DNA from 2 places in the Lysobacter rhizosphaerae genome. Region 1 is predicted to be linked to the other one. Evidence: riboswitches for the same ligand, from Rfam matches in the RefSeq annotation. Region 1 holds a riboswitch; the other holds the start of a gene.
The links. A riboswitch is a leader RNA that binds a small molecule or an ion and turns the genes downstream of it on or off. The one in region 1 is predicted to bind cyclic di-GMP.
Positions count from the first base shown of each region.

Region 2: it holds a riboswitch for cyclic di-GMP, as region 1 does, so the genes downstream of both, ACYVGE_RS00165 (isopeptide-forming domain-containing fimbrial protein) here and ACYVGE_RS09715 (autotransporter domain-containing protein) in region 1, are expected to answer to the same signal.

Region 1 covers NZ_BAAGXO010000007.1:118,995-124,704, forward strand. Annotated here, with positions in the region: partial or broken gene rimK (30S ribosomal protein S6--L-glutamate ligase) at 1-519, opposite strand, end outside; gene ACYVGE_RS09705 (ATP-dependent zinc protease family protein) at 516-1,052, opposite strand; tRNA gene ACYVGE_RS09710 (tRNA-Gly) at 1,152-1,225, opposite strand; gene ACYVGE_RS09715 (autotransporter domain-containing protein) at 1,345-3,183, opposite strand; gene thiS (sulfur carrier protein ThiS) at 3,350-3,550, shown strand; cyclic di-GMP riboswitch class I at 3,645-3,732, opposite strand; gene ACYVGE_RS09725 (thiazole synthase) at 3,982-4,788, shown strand; gene trmB (tRNA (guanosine(46)-N7)-methyltransferase TrmB) at 4,788-5,513, shown strand; gene ACYVGE_RS09735 (SLC13 family permease) at 5,638-5,710, shown strand, end outside.
Region 2 covers NZ_BAAGXO010000001.1:32,727-38,436, forward strand. Annotated here, with positions in the region: gene ACYVGE_RS00160 (AgmX/PglI C-terminal domain-containing protein) at 1-1,152, shown strand, start outside; cyclic di-GMP riboswitch class I at 1,194-1,285, shown strand; gene ACYVGE_RS00165 (isopeptide-forming domain-containing fimbrial protein) at 1,359-5,710, shown strand, end outside.

The sequences.
Region 1 (5,710 bases):
GTTGGCGTACAGGCCACGCAGTGCCTCGATCACGCCGCGCGATGCAGACGGCTTCTCGGTCAGCATCACGCCCGCGCCCTGCGTGCCCTCATTGAGCTTTATGACGTGCGGCGGCGGGCCCAGCATCGCCAGCAGGTCCTGGGTGTCATCGGGGTTGTCGCCGAACACGGTGATCGGCATGCCGATGCCTTCGGCCGCAAGCAACTGGTGGCAACGCAGCTTGTCGCGCGCCTTCAGGATCGCGTCGGAGGAATTGGGCGTGTAGGTGCCCATCAGTTCGAACTGGCGCAGCACGACGGAGCCATAGCGGGTGATGGAAGCGCCGACGCGCGGGATCACCGCGTCGTAATCGGTGATCTGCCGGCCCTTGTAATGCATGGAGAAACCGTCGCTGGCGATACGCATGTAGCAGCGCAGCGGATCGAGCACACGCACGCTGTGCCCGCGTTCACGCGCCGCCTCGACCAGGCGGCGGGTGGAGTACAGCTTGCTGTTGCGCGAAAGGATCGCGATTTTCATGGGAGCCTGGAATGGGAGGCGCGAATCGGTGAATGGATGGCGGAAACCCGCGACTGGGAAACGGGCCGGGCGATGGCCGGTGTACCGACTTCGCGTCGCCCATGGAGGAACGATCGCGCCGGGTCCACCGCGAACCATCCCGCCATCGCCGTGCGGCCGAGCAGCATCGGAAACAGCATGCCCTGCCGATCGGTCAGGTTTATTTCGATTTCGCGTTCGACGCCGGCCAGGGCCAGCGTCGTGCGCAGGAAGATGCGCCGCGTGCGATGGCCGCCGGAGTCGATGACGTCGCGTTCGTCGAACACGGGTGCCGCTGCCTGCACCGTCGCCTCGCCGTGGCCGTCGTTGCTGAGACGGAAACCGACCCACGGCCCACCGCGTTCGCTGAACCGCCAATAGCGGTCGACATGCAGCGCCGAGCTGCGCGCACCGCTGTCGATCTTGCATCGCACGGCGGGCAAGCCCAGCCGCGGCAAGCTGGCCCACTCGCGCCAGCCGAGCATGATCCGCTCGCGAGGAATATGTCGTGCCATGCCAAACACCTGCGGAAAAAAGAAAAACGGCAGTCACTGTGACGCGACTGCCGTTACGGTTTTGTTGCCGCGGTTTGCAAAGCTCCACGAGCATCGAACTGGAGCGGGTGATGGGAATCGAACCCACGCTATCGGCTTGGGAAGCCGAAGTTCTACCATTGAACTACACCCGCTGACGGACGGCAGTCTATGCCCCGGGTTACGCGCTTGGCAACGCGGCATGGCGGGCCGCCCGGCCACAAAAGCAAAGGGCCCCGAGGGGCCCTTCGCCTGGTTCATCGATCGATGTGCGTCAGAAATCCGCGCCGACCGTAGCGAACACCGTCGCATGGTCGGCGTTGCTCTGGCCCACGGTCAGGCTGGTACCGATGTTGGCTTGCAACCCGAAGACCTTGGTGCGCGCACCGAAGGTCAGCGTGCCGTAGTCCTGGTCGAACTGCACGCCGGGCACGGCGTACGGCGCGGTATCAGGCATCGACTGCAGCTGTGCCTGGGCCTCCGCGTCCGCGTCCTCGAACTCGCGGTCCACGGTCAGGCGCGCATACGGCTGGAATTGCTCGCTGATGGCGTAGGTCGCCTGCCAGCCGACGCTGCCGATCAGCGAATCGAAATTCTGGTCCGGATAGGCGAGCGAGGTGGACTGGTCGGCGTGGTTCTCCTTGAACCCGTCGATCTCGATGCGCTGCGCCAGCAGGCTCAGCACCGGGCCATGGCGCAGCGCGCCATCGCCGAAGTCCCAGCCCGCGCTGACGCCGGCGGTGAGGTTGTCACCGTCGGCCGAACTGCTGTGCTTGCGCACGGACTGGCCGAGCGTGACTTTGCGATCGATGTCGAAGTCGACCTGGCTCCAACTCAGCTGGCCATTCGCCCAGGCGCCGTTGTCGGCGTACCAGCCGATGAAGCCGCCCAGGCTCAGGTCGGTCTGGTCGAAGCTGCCGCCGTTGTGGCCGAAGTCCTCTGACTGGCGGCCGTAGCCGGCGAACGCGCCGTAGACGAGGTCACCGCTGCTCCAGTCGACGCCGAAGCTCAGCGTCGGGCCGGCGCCGTCATAGATGTCGCCGTCGTCATAGCGCTGGAAGTCGCCGCGCAGGTCGCTCCACCACTTCATGCCGTCCGCGGCCGGCTTGCCGGTGTGCGCGGCGACGCGTTCGGCGCGCGAGCGGCCCACCATCGACGCCGAATTCGGCAGCAGCGCCATCTGGCGCGGGGCCTCGAGGATCGATACTGCGTACTCCGCGATGATCTGGTGGGCTTCGGTACTGGGATGCACGCCGTCGGCGAAGGCACGGCCGCTGCCGGTGCTCACGCAGGTCAGCGAGGTACCGGCGCAGGCGGGGATGGTCGCGCTGTTGAAACCGTAAGCGCCGGGATCGGCACTGATTTCGTGCAGCAGGTGGTAGGTGTCCAGCGGAATCACGCGCAGGTTCTGCTGGGCGAGGCCACCGAACAGGGTCTGGTTGTAGCCGTTCACCAGTGCGGTGATGCCGGCCGAGCCAGCCGCACCCTGCGACAGGCCGAACGGCGTCAGGCCGACGTCGGGCATGGTCGGCACGAGGACATAGCGCGCGCCAGCATTCTCCAAGGCACCGACCAGCCCGACCTGTGCCGCCGCCGAACCGAGGAACTGTGCCGGCGTGGTGGCGCCGTTGAGGGTGAAGAACAGATCGTTGGCGCCGCCCCAGACCGTGTACAGCGCATTCGGATCAGCCGCACCGCCGCCGAGGTAGGCATTGACCTGGGTGGTCAGCGAGGGGGCGAAGCTTGTCGGCGGGCTGGGCGGAAAACCCGGACCCGGCACGACGGTGGCGCCGCCAGCGGCGTAATTGCTGCCGGTGCCCGGGATGCGCGTGCCGGTGTTGGTCAGCGACCATGCCGGTGCCGCGTTGGTGCCGTAGTAGTTGGCCAGGTACTCGGACCACACCAGGCCAGGATTGGTGGTGAAGCGGCCGACCAGGGCGTTGGACGGATTGGGCGGCGCCAGCGGCGACGGCTGGATGAGGAAGTTCCGGTAGAAACCCGAATCGGTCAGGCTGTCGCCGAAAAAGATCGTATTGGAAAAGGTTCCTGCAAACGCTGGAGCCGTGGCCAGCGCCAGGGCGGCGGCAAGCAATCGGCGGACGGGCTTCTTCATCGGTTCTCTCCCCAGAGTGGACTTTCTTATGGTTGGCTTCTGGCGGGGCGCAATACGCCCACGCATGGCGCACGCATCGAACCATGCCGTGACGCGCTCCACAAGGGGCACTGCGGCATGGCGCACAACACTGGCCCCGGCCCGCGAGTGCCGCGACAATGCCCGCATGGACATCGTTTTGAACGGCGAGCAACGCGCCCTCGCCAATCCCATTACCGTGCTCGAGCTGCTGCAGGCCGAAGGACTCGGTGAGCGCCGTGTCGCGGTCGAGGTGAACGGCGAGATCGTGCCGCGCAGCCGCCACGGCGAACGCGCGCTGCACGAGGGCGACCGCATCGAGATCGTGCACGCCCTGGGCGGCGGCTGAACCGGCGTCGCGGCGATGCGTACCCCGGAAACAAAAAACCCGGCTGGGGAGAGAGCCAGTCGGGCCAGTCAAGACGCGCGGTGAACACCGCGGTAGTGGGAACCCGGCCATCGGGGCGGAGGGAGTCGCCCGGATCCTCGGCTTTGCGGCCCCGGCTCGCACCGGGTGTGCTCTTGTACATACCGACGGTGTAAACCGCGCGTAGCAGGGACCTCTTCGCCGGGGGGAGACGCAGGGGAACGCTCGCCGTGCCGGGCCCGATGCATCCTGCTGCATGAACCCAACGCGTCCGCGCAGTCGGAACGGCCACTCTCGCTGCAGATCCCTGCTCCAATCGACGAACGGTAGGCGGAGCGGAGCGCCCGGCGCGCTCAGTCGGCGCAGCGGCATCACCAGCGCCGTTGCCAAAGCACCACTGCTAAAATCCCGGGATGACGCTTCCCGCCCTGTTCACGCCGCCCGCGGATCCATTGATCATCGCCGGCAAGGCTTATTCCTCCCGGCTGCTCACCGGCACGGGCAAGTTCAAGGACCTCGACGAGACCCGCCGCGCCAGCGATGCCGCCGGCGCGCAGATCATCACCGTGGCCATCCGCCGGACCAACATCGGCCAGAACCCCGGCGAGCCCAACCTGCTCGACGTGCTGCCGCCGGACCGCTTCACCATCCTGCCCAACACCGCCGGCTGCTACACCGCCGACGACGCGGTGCGTACCTGCCGCCTCGCCCGCGAACTGCTCGACGGCCACACCCTGGTGAAGCTCGAAGTGCTGGGCGACCAGAAGACGCTGTACCCCGACGTGGTGCAGACGCTGGCCGCCGCCGAAACGCTGGTGAAGGACGGCTTCGACGTCATGGTCTACACCAGCGACGACCCGATCCTGTGCCGGCGCCTGGAGGAGATCGGCTGCGTCGCGGTGATGCCGCTGGCCGCGCCGATCGGTTCGGGCCTGGGCGTGCAGAACCGCTACAACCTGATCGAGATCATCGAAAACGCGAAGGTGCCGATCATCGTCGACGCTGGCGTGGGTACGGCATCGGACGCGTCGATCGCGATGGAACTCGGCTGCGATGGCGTGCTGATGAACACCGCCATCGCCGGCGCCAGGGATCCGGTGCTGATGGCGCATGCGATGCGGCTCGCCGTCGAAGCCGGACGCGCGGCGTTCAAGGCCGGGCGTATCCCGCGCAAGCGCTACGCGAGCGCATCGTCGCCGTTGGACGGGCTGATCGGCTGATGTCTGAGCAGGACGCCCGCAAGGCCCCGCCCAAGCCCTTCACCATCGAGGAAGGCCATCGCAAGGTCCGCAGCTTCGTGCTGCGCCAGGGACGCTTCACGCCGGCGCAGCAACGCGCGTTCGACGAGCTGTGGCCGCGTTTCGGCCTGGACTATGCGGGCGTGCCGCGTGATTTCGACACGGCGTTCGGCCGCAGCGCGAAACGCGTGGTCGAGATCGGCTTCGGCAATGGCGAGGCCCTGCGCTACGCCGCCCGGCACGACCCGGACCGCAACTACATCGGCATCGAAGTGCATGCGCCCGGCGTGGGCCGCCTGCTCAACGCACTCGCGGAGGACAGCAGCGACCATGTCCGCCTGTACCACCACGACGCGGTCGAAGTGCTGACCCATGAGATCGCCGACGCCTCGCTCGATGAGGTCCGCATCTACTTCCCGGATCCATGGCACAAGAAGCGCCACAACAAGCGGCGCCTGGTGCAGCCCGATTTCGCGAAGCTGATCGTCGGCAAAATCGCCCCCGGGGGCCGCTTGCACCTCGCCACCGATTGGCACGACTATGCCGAGCAGATGTGGGACGTGCTCGATGCAACACCGGGCATCGTCAATCGCGCTGGGGAGCGCGGCTGCGTGCCGCGACCGGAGTGGCGGCCGCAGACGCATTTCGAAACCCGCGGCCAGAAGCTCGGCCACGGGGTGTGGGACCTGCTGTACGACAAGCCGTAGACCGGCCTGGCCACTGTTTTCCCCAAAAGGAACGCAGCGCGTCATGGCCTTGGGAACTACTAAGCAATGCGGCGGATCGAAACTCCGCTCACGAACGAGAAGTCTCAAGCGACCAGCCTGACGAATGGACACCGCCCTCCCGCTCACCACCGACATGAAGCTCGTCCTCGGGCTGGTGGGGTTCACGATGGTGATGT
Region 2 (5,710 bases), on a different contig from region 1:
CTCTCCGCGCAGGACGAATGGCCCGGGCACATCGCGCGTGCGCGTCGCCGTACCGAGTCCGTGCGCGCTCGCATCGCCGATATCGATGCGCGTCGCTGCGGCCTGGTGGAGCGGATCGGCGAGGAGAACGAGCAGCTCTACCTGCTCGAGGACGAAGCCTTCGAGTACCAGGAAGAGCTCGATCGCCTGCGCAACGAATGGATCGTCGAGCGCGAGCTGCAGACGGAGCGTGCGCGCCCGCACCTCATGCTGTGGACGCGTGGCGAAGAGGACCGGCGTTCGCGCAAGGGCCTGGCTATCGCGCTGTGCGTCTGGCTGGTGATGGTGATCGTGTTCCCCTTCATCCACGTTCCGCAGAAGATCGTCCCCGCGGCCGAGAAATTGCCGGAACGCGTGGTCACCGTGATCCCCGAGACCAAGAAGCTGGAGGAGGCCCCGCCGCCGCCGCCGGAACTCACCAAGCCGGTGGTGAAAAAGGTCGAGCCCAAGCCGATGAGGCCGACCGCGAAGGTCGAACCGCAGCCCGTTCCGAAGCAGCCGCAGGCGTCGAAGCCGCAGGGCATCCTGGCGTTCAAGGACAGCCTGGCAGCGGTGGACGACCTGCCTGCCGTGGCCGAGCTCGGCAAGTCCGCGAAGCTCAGTGCCGACACCGGCGCGGCGCGTCCGGAACGCGCCATGCTGGCCAGCAATGCGCCGGGAAGCAGTGGTGGCATCAACCTGTCCTCGCAGAGCCGCAGCTTCGGCAGTGGCGGTGGCGAGCGCGGAGCCATCAAGGGCGCGGCGCTGACCAGGGCCTCGAGTGGAATCAACGCGATCGCGTCCGCGGACAACAACAAGTCGGTTGGTGCCAGCGGCAAGGGAGGACGTTCCGGCGAGGAGATCCAGATCGTCTTCGACCGCTACAAGGCTGCGCTGTACCGGCTGTACCAGCGCGAGCTTCGTCGTGATTCCACGTTGCAGGGCAAGGTCATCCTGCGCCTGACCATCCAGCCGGACGGCAGTGTTTCGATGGTCCAGGTGCAGTCGTCGGAAATGGATGCGCCGGACCTGACCTCCGGCATCGTGGAGCGCGTCAAGGGCTTCAACTTCGGCGCGAAGGACGTGCCTGCGGTAACGATCGTGTACCCGATGAATTTCCTGCCGTCTGGTTGAGACGACGCGTCGAAACGCGCGTTTCAAAGCAAAAAAACGCAATACGACAAAGGCAAAACCACCGAAAGGTGGCGACGCAAAGTCACCGGCCTGTCGGGCGCGCAAAGCGCCCCATGGCAGCGGGACCGCCGGAACCTGCGCCCGAAGCGCAGGCATTCCCTTGGTCCGTCGGTGGCTTGCGTCGCACGCGAACGGAGTGAGGGTGTATGGATCTGGGGCTCGCACGCAAAGCAGGAACAGGCAAGAGCTGGATTCGCATCCAGCTGTGCGCCTTGTTGGTGCTGCTCGGCACGACGTTTGGCGCATATGCGGCGGACTGCGTTGCCGATTACGGCGGCGTGATCGACGGCAACGTGGTCAACCCCGCCCCCAGCCAGTTGACCATCGACGGCAACTGCGTCATCCGGAACTTCCAGCAGCCGAACCCGCTCAATACCAACATCAGTTTCTATACGTCGCCAGGTCAGAACGACGACCGGTGGCTGGTGGTGTTCGACAACGTCGACTTCACCATGGGCAACATCGCGTGCGACGCCGTGCACCAGCACCACATCTGGTTCGTCAACGGCTCGCTGCAGCGTGTGCGGCCGAACTGCCAGAACTTCCTGGTCCCGGTGGAGTCGATCAACAAATCCGCGCCGTCGTACGCGGCCGTGGGCGTGCCGTTCACCTACCGGCTACTGATTCCCGTCCTGATCGATCCGTCCAGCGGCACGGTGGTGCTCAACGGTGCCTCACAGAACGATCTGCACGGCATCACCTTGTACGACAACATCGGCTTTGATCCGGTCACCGTGTACCTCAACGGGCTGGATGACGGCGACCCAAGCACGCCGCCGGCGCAGCTGCCCACCGTGATTCCCGGCACGGGCGTCGACATGAGCCTGGTCGGCACGCCCAGCGTGCGCTGGTGCACGGACCTGTCCTGCACGACGCTGGGCGCGCCCATCAATCCGAACATCGTCGCCAATGCGAATGGCCTGATCGAATTCCACTTCCCGCCGGGCTTCATCCTGCCCAAGGGCGGGCGGCTGGCGATCGACATCACCACCGTGCTCAACGACAACCCGAGTGTCAATGTCCTCGGGAAGTCCTTCGTAAACACGGCCATCTGGCAGTTCGGTCGCCTCATCGACAGCACGTTCTATACCCCGCTGCCCGGCGAGAACGGCATCTCCAATCCGACGCAGATCGCCGGGCCGAACCTGGTCGTCAACAAGACCGGTAGCGCGGCGCTCGGTAGTGGCGGACTGAACCTCGGCCAATGGGGCGACTTCACCGTCGACGCGGTGAACACGGGCCAGTTCGACGCATGGAATGTCACGCTGCTCGACCGCCTGCCCGACGGCCCGAACGGCGGCATGTGCGACATGACGCCGCAGATCACGAGTGTCCAGCTCGGCGGCACGGCGTTGACCGAAGGCGTGCATTACACGCGCTCCTATACCGCGGCGCCCACCTGCGAGCTGAGCCTGAAGTTCCTCGACGCCGCGGGCCCGATCGCCCCCGGGCAGCACCTGGTGGTGCAGTACCGCACCAAGCTGGACGCCAACAGCCAGAACGGCGTCACCCTCACCAACGTCGCCGGTGCGACGAGCTGGTTCAACGACCGCAGCAGCAATCCCGCGCGCGTCGAGGTGACCCGCACGCTCACCAACGGCACGGTCGGCATCGACGACCACGAGGACGCGCACTCGCTCGCGGTCCTGCTGTCGGGCTACTTCTACGAGAAGACGGTGCGCGACCTCACCAGCGGCGACGATCCGGCGAGGACCGCCACGCCCGGTGACGTGCTGCATTACACCCTGCGCCTGCAGGCGACGAAGTCCGGGTTTACCGACGCCCTCTTCCGCGACCAGCTGCCGCCGGACTTCGTGCCCGGCTCGCTGGTGTTCACCTCGGTGCCGGCCGGTACGGTCAACAACAGCAATCCGGCCACGGGCCTGATCGATATCCGCGGCATCGACGTGGCGGCGGGCAATGAAGCGCGCGTCGAATTCAACGTGACGCTGCTCCCGACGCTGGCCAACCGCCACTTGGTCGTGAACCAGGCGCAGTTGCTCAGCAGCACAGGGACGTTCCTGGCGGACAGCGACGACCCGACCGTCAACGGCCAGGCGGATCCCGATCCTGCGGTGGACGACGAAGATCCCACCGTGGTGCGCATCGGCGCGCCGCCGGTCCCGCCCACCAAGGCGCTGCTGTCGCCGGCCAACGGCGAAGCCACCATTGGCGAGGAGCTGGTCTATCGCATCGCCGTGCCCGGCCAGGCGCGTAATTCGCCGATGTACGACGTGCAGGTCACGGACGTGCTCAGCGCCGATCTCGAGTACGTCAGCGCGACCGTATCCGTGGGCGGTGTCGTCAATGGCGCGGGCGTGGTGAATTCGAGCACCGCCTCGCAGCTGGACATCGCGATCGACCAGATTCCGACGGGCCAGCAGGCCTTCGTCGACGTGCGCGTGCGGGTGCGCAACGTGCTCGGCGCGCAGGAAGGCGTCGACGTCAGCAATACGGCTTCGGTCACCTACGCGGAAAGCGACAGTGGTCCGCGCGAACCCGCGCTCACGACCAATGCCGTGGTCTTCAACATCGTCGAACCGACGGTGAGGATCGCCAAGGTCGCCGATCGCGCCATCGCGGCCGTCAACGACGTCATCCGTTACACCGTCACGCTGACGGCGGCGAGTGGCGTTGATGCCTCTGGCGCATTCGATGTGTCGCTCACCGATACGCTCGGCGCGGGCCTGCAGTACGCCGGCAATCCGACGGTCACCGGCACCGGCAACACGATCGGTGCTCCCGTCGTCACCGGCACTGGCAGTGCCGCCGCACCGCAGACGCTGGTGTGGAGTCTGGCCGACGGCAATGCCGACATCGACATCGCCGAGGGCGCGTCGATCCAGGTTTCCTACGACGTGCGCGTGCTGAACTCCGTGCTCGCCGACCAGGACCTGATCAATACCGCCGTGGCGCGTTGGACCGGTATCGACGGTGCAACGGTCGTGGAACGTACGGGCGCCGATGGCCCCGGACAACTCAATGACTACGTGACGTCCCCGGCCTCGAGCACGGTGACCACGCCTGGTGCGCGTCCGTCCAAGGTCGTCACGTCCCCGGCATCGGGCCTGGCGACGATTGGCGAAGACGTCGTCTACACCATCACGGTGCCCAGTGCGCCGAGCAGCAGCGCGCTGTTCGATGTCGCCGTCGCCGATACGCTGGACGCGAACCTCGAATTTGTCGGGGCGACCGTGACCGGCGTAGCGGGCGCCAACACCGGCGGCAGTACGCCGACGCAGATGAGCGTCGTCATTCCGCAGATCCCCGCGGGCCAGCAGGCGACCATCGAGTTGCGCACCCGCGTGCGCAACCTCCTGTCCGCCCAGCAGGGCGTGCAGGTCAACAACACCGTTTCCTATACCTACGCGACCAGCCCGGGCGGCACCGCGAAGGCACCGCTGCTCAGCGCCCCCGCGACGTTCACGATCGTCGAACCGACCCTGAGCGTGACCGAGACCGGCGACAAGACCACCGCCGGCGGTGGTGATGTCGTGCGCTACACCGTGACCCTGGCGGCGGCCGGCGATGCGAATGCGTCGGACGCCTTCGACCTGCATCTGGTCGATACCCTTGCGGTAGGCCTCCAGTACGCCGGCAATCCGATCGTTACCGGTACCGGCAACACCCTGGGCGCGCCGGTGATCACGGGCAACGGCACGGCGGGCAATCCGTACGTGCTCAGCTGGAGCACGGCCGCCGGCAACGCCGACATCAACGTGGCGAAGGGCACGTCCGTGCAGGTCAGCTACGACGTGCGCGTGGCGAACAATATTGCCGCCCTGACGTCCCTGGCCAACAGCGTGGTCGTGGACTGGACCGGCCTCGATGGCAACAGCACCTTCGAGCGCCACGGCGCCGGTTGCCCGAACTGGACGGCGCCCAACGACTATTGCATCGGGCCGGCATCGTACGCGGTGCTCACCGATCCGCCGCGACTCGACTTCACCAAGACCGTGGTCAGCCCCATGCCCGCGCATCCGGGCGACGTGGTGCGGTACCGCGTGCAACTGAGCAACCTCAGCGACGTCAGCGCCGCCGGCATCTCGCTGGTCGACGAACTCGATGCGCTCAACAATCCGGCGAAGTTCGTGCCGGGCACGCTGGCGCTGGTCGGCGCGCTGCCGGCGGGCGCGGTGAACAACACCAATGCCAATGGCGGTGCGAAGGGCACCGGCTTGATCGACATCGGCAATCTCACGCTGGGCGCAGTGGGGTCGGGTTCGGAAACCGTGACCGTCGAATACACCGTGCAACTCGTGCCGGTGATCGCCAACGGCAGCGTCGTGCTCAACCAGGCCCGCGCGCAGTTCGGCACCCTGCTGCTGCAGCTCAGCGACGACCCGAGCGTCAACGGTCCGGCCAACCCGGACGTCTCCGGCGACGAGGATCCGACCCGCCTGCCGATCGAATCCGCGCCGCAGCTGGTGATCGAGAAGGTACCGACCTACCTGGGCGCGAATCCGAACGTGCTGATGGCAGGCGATTCGCTGCGCTA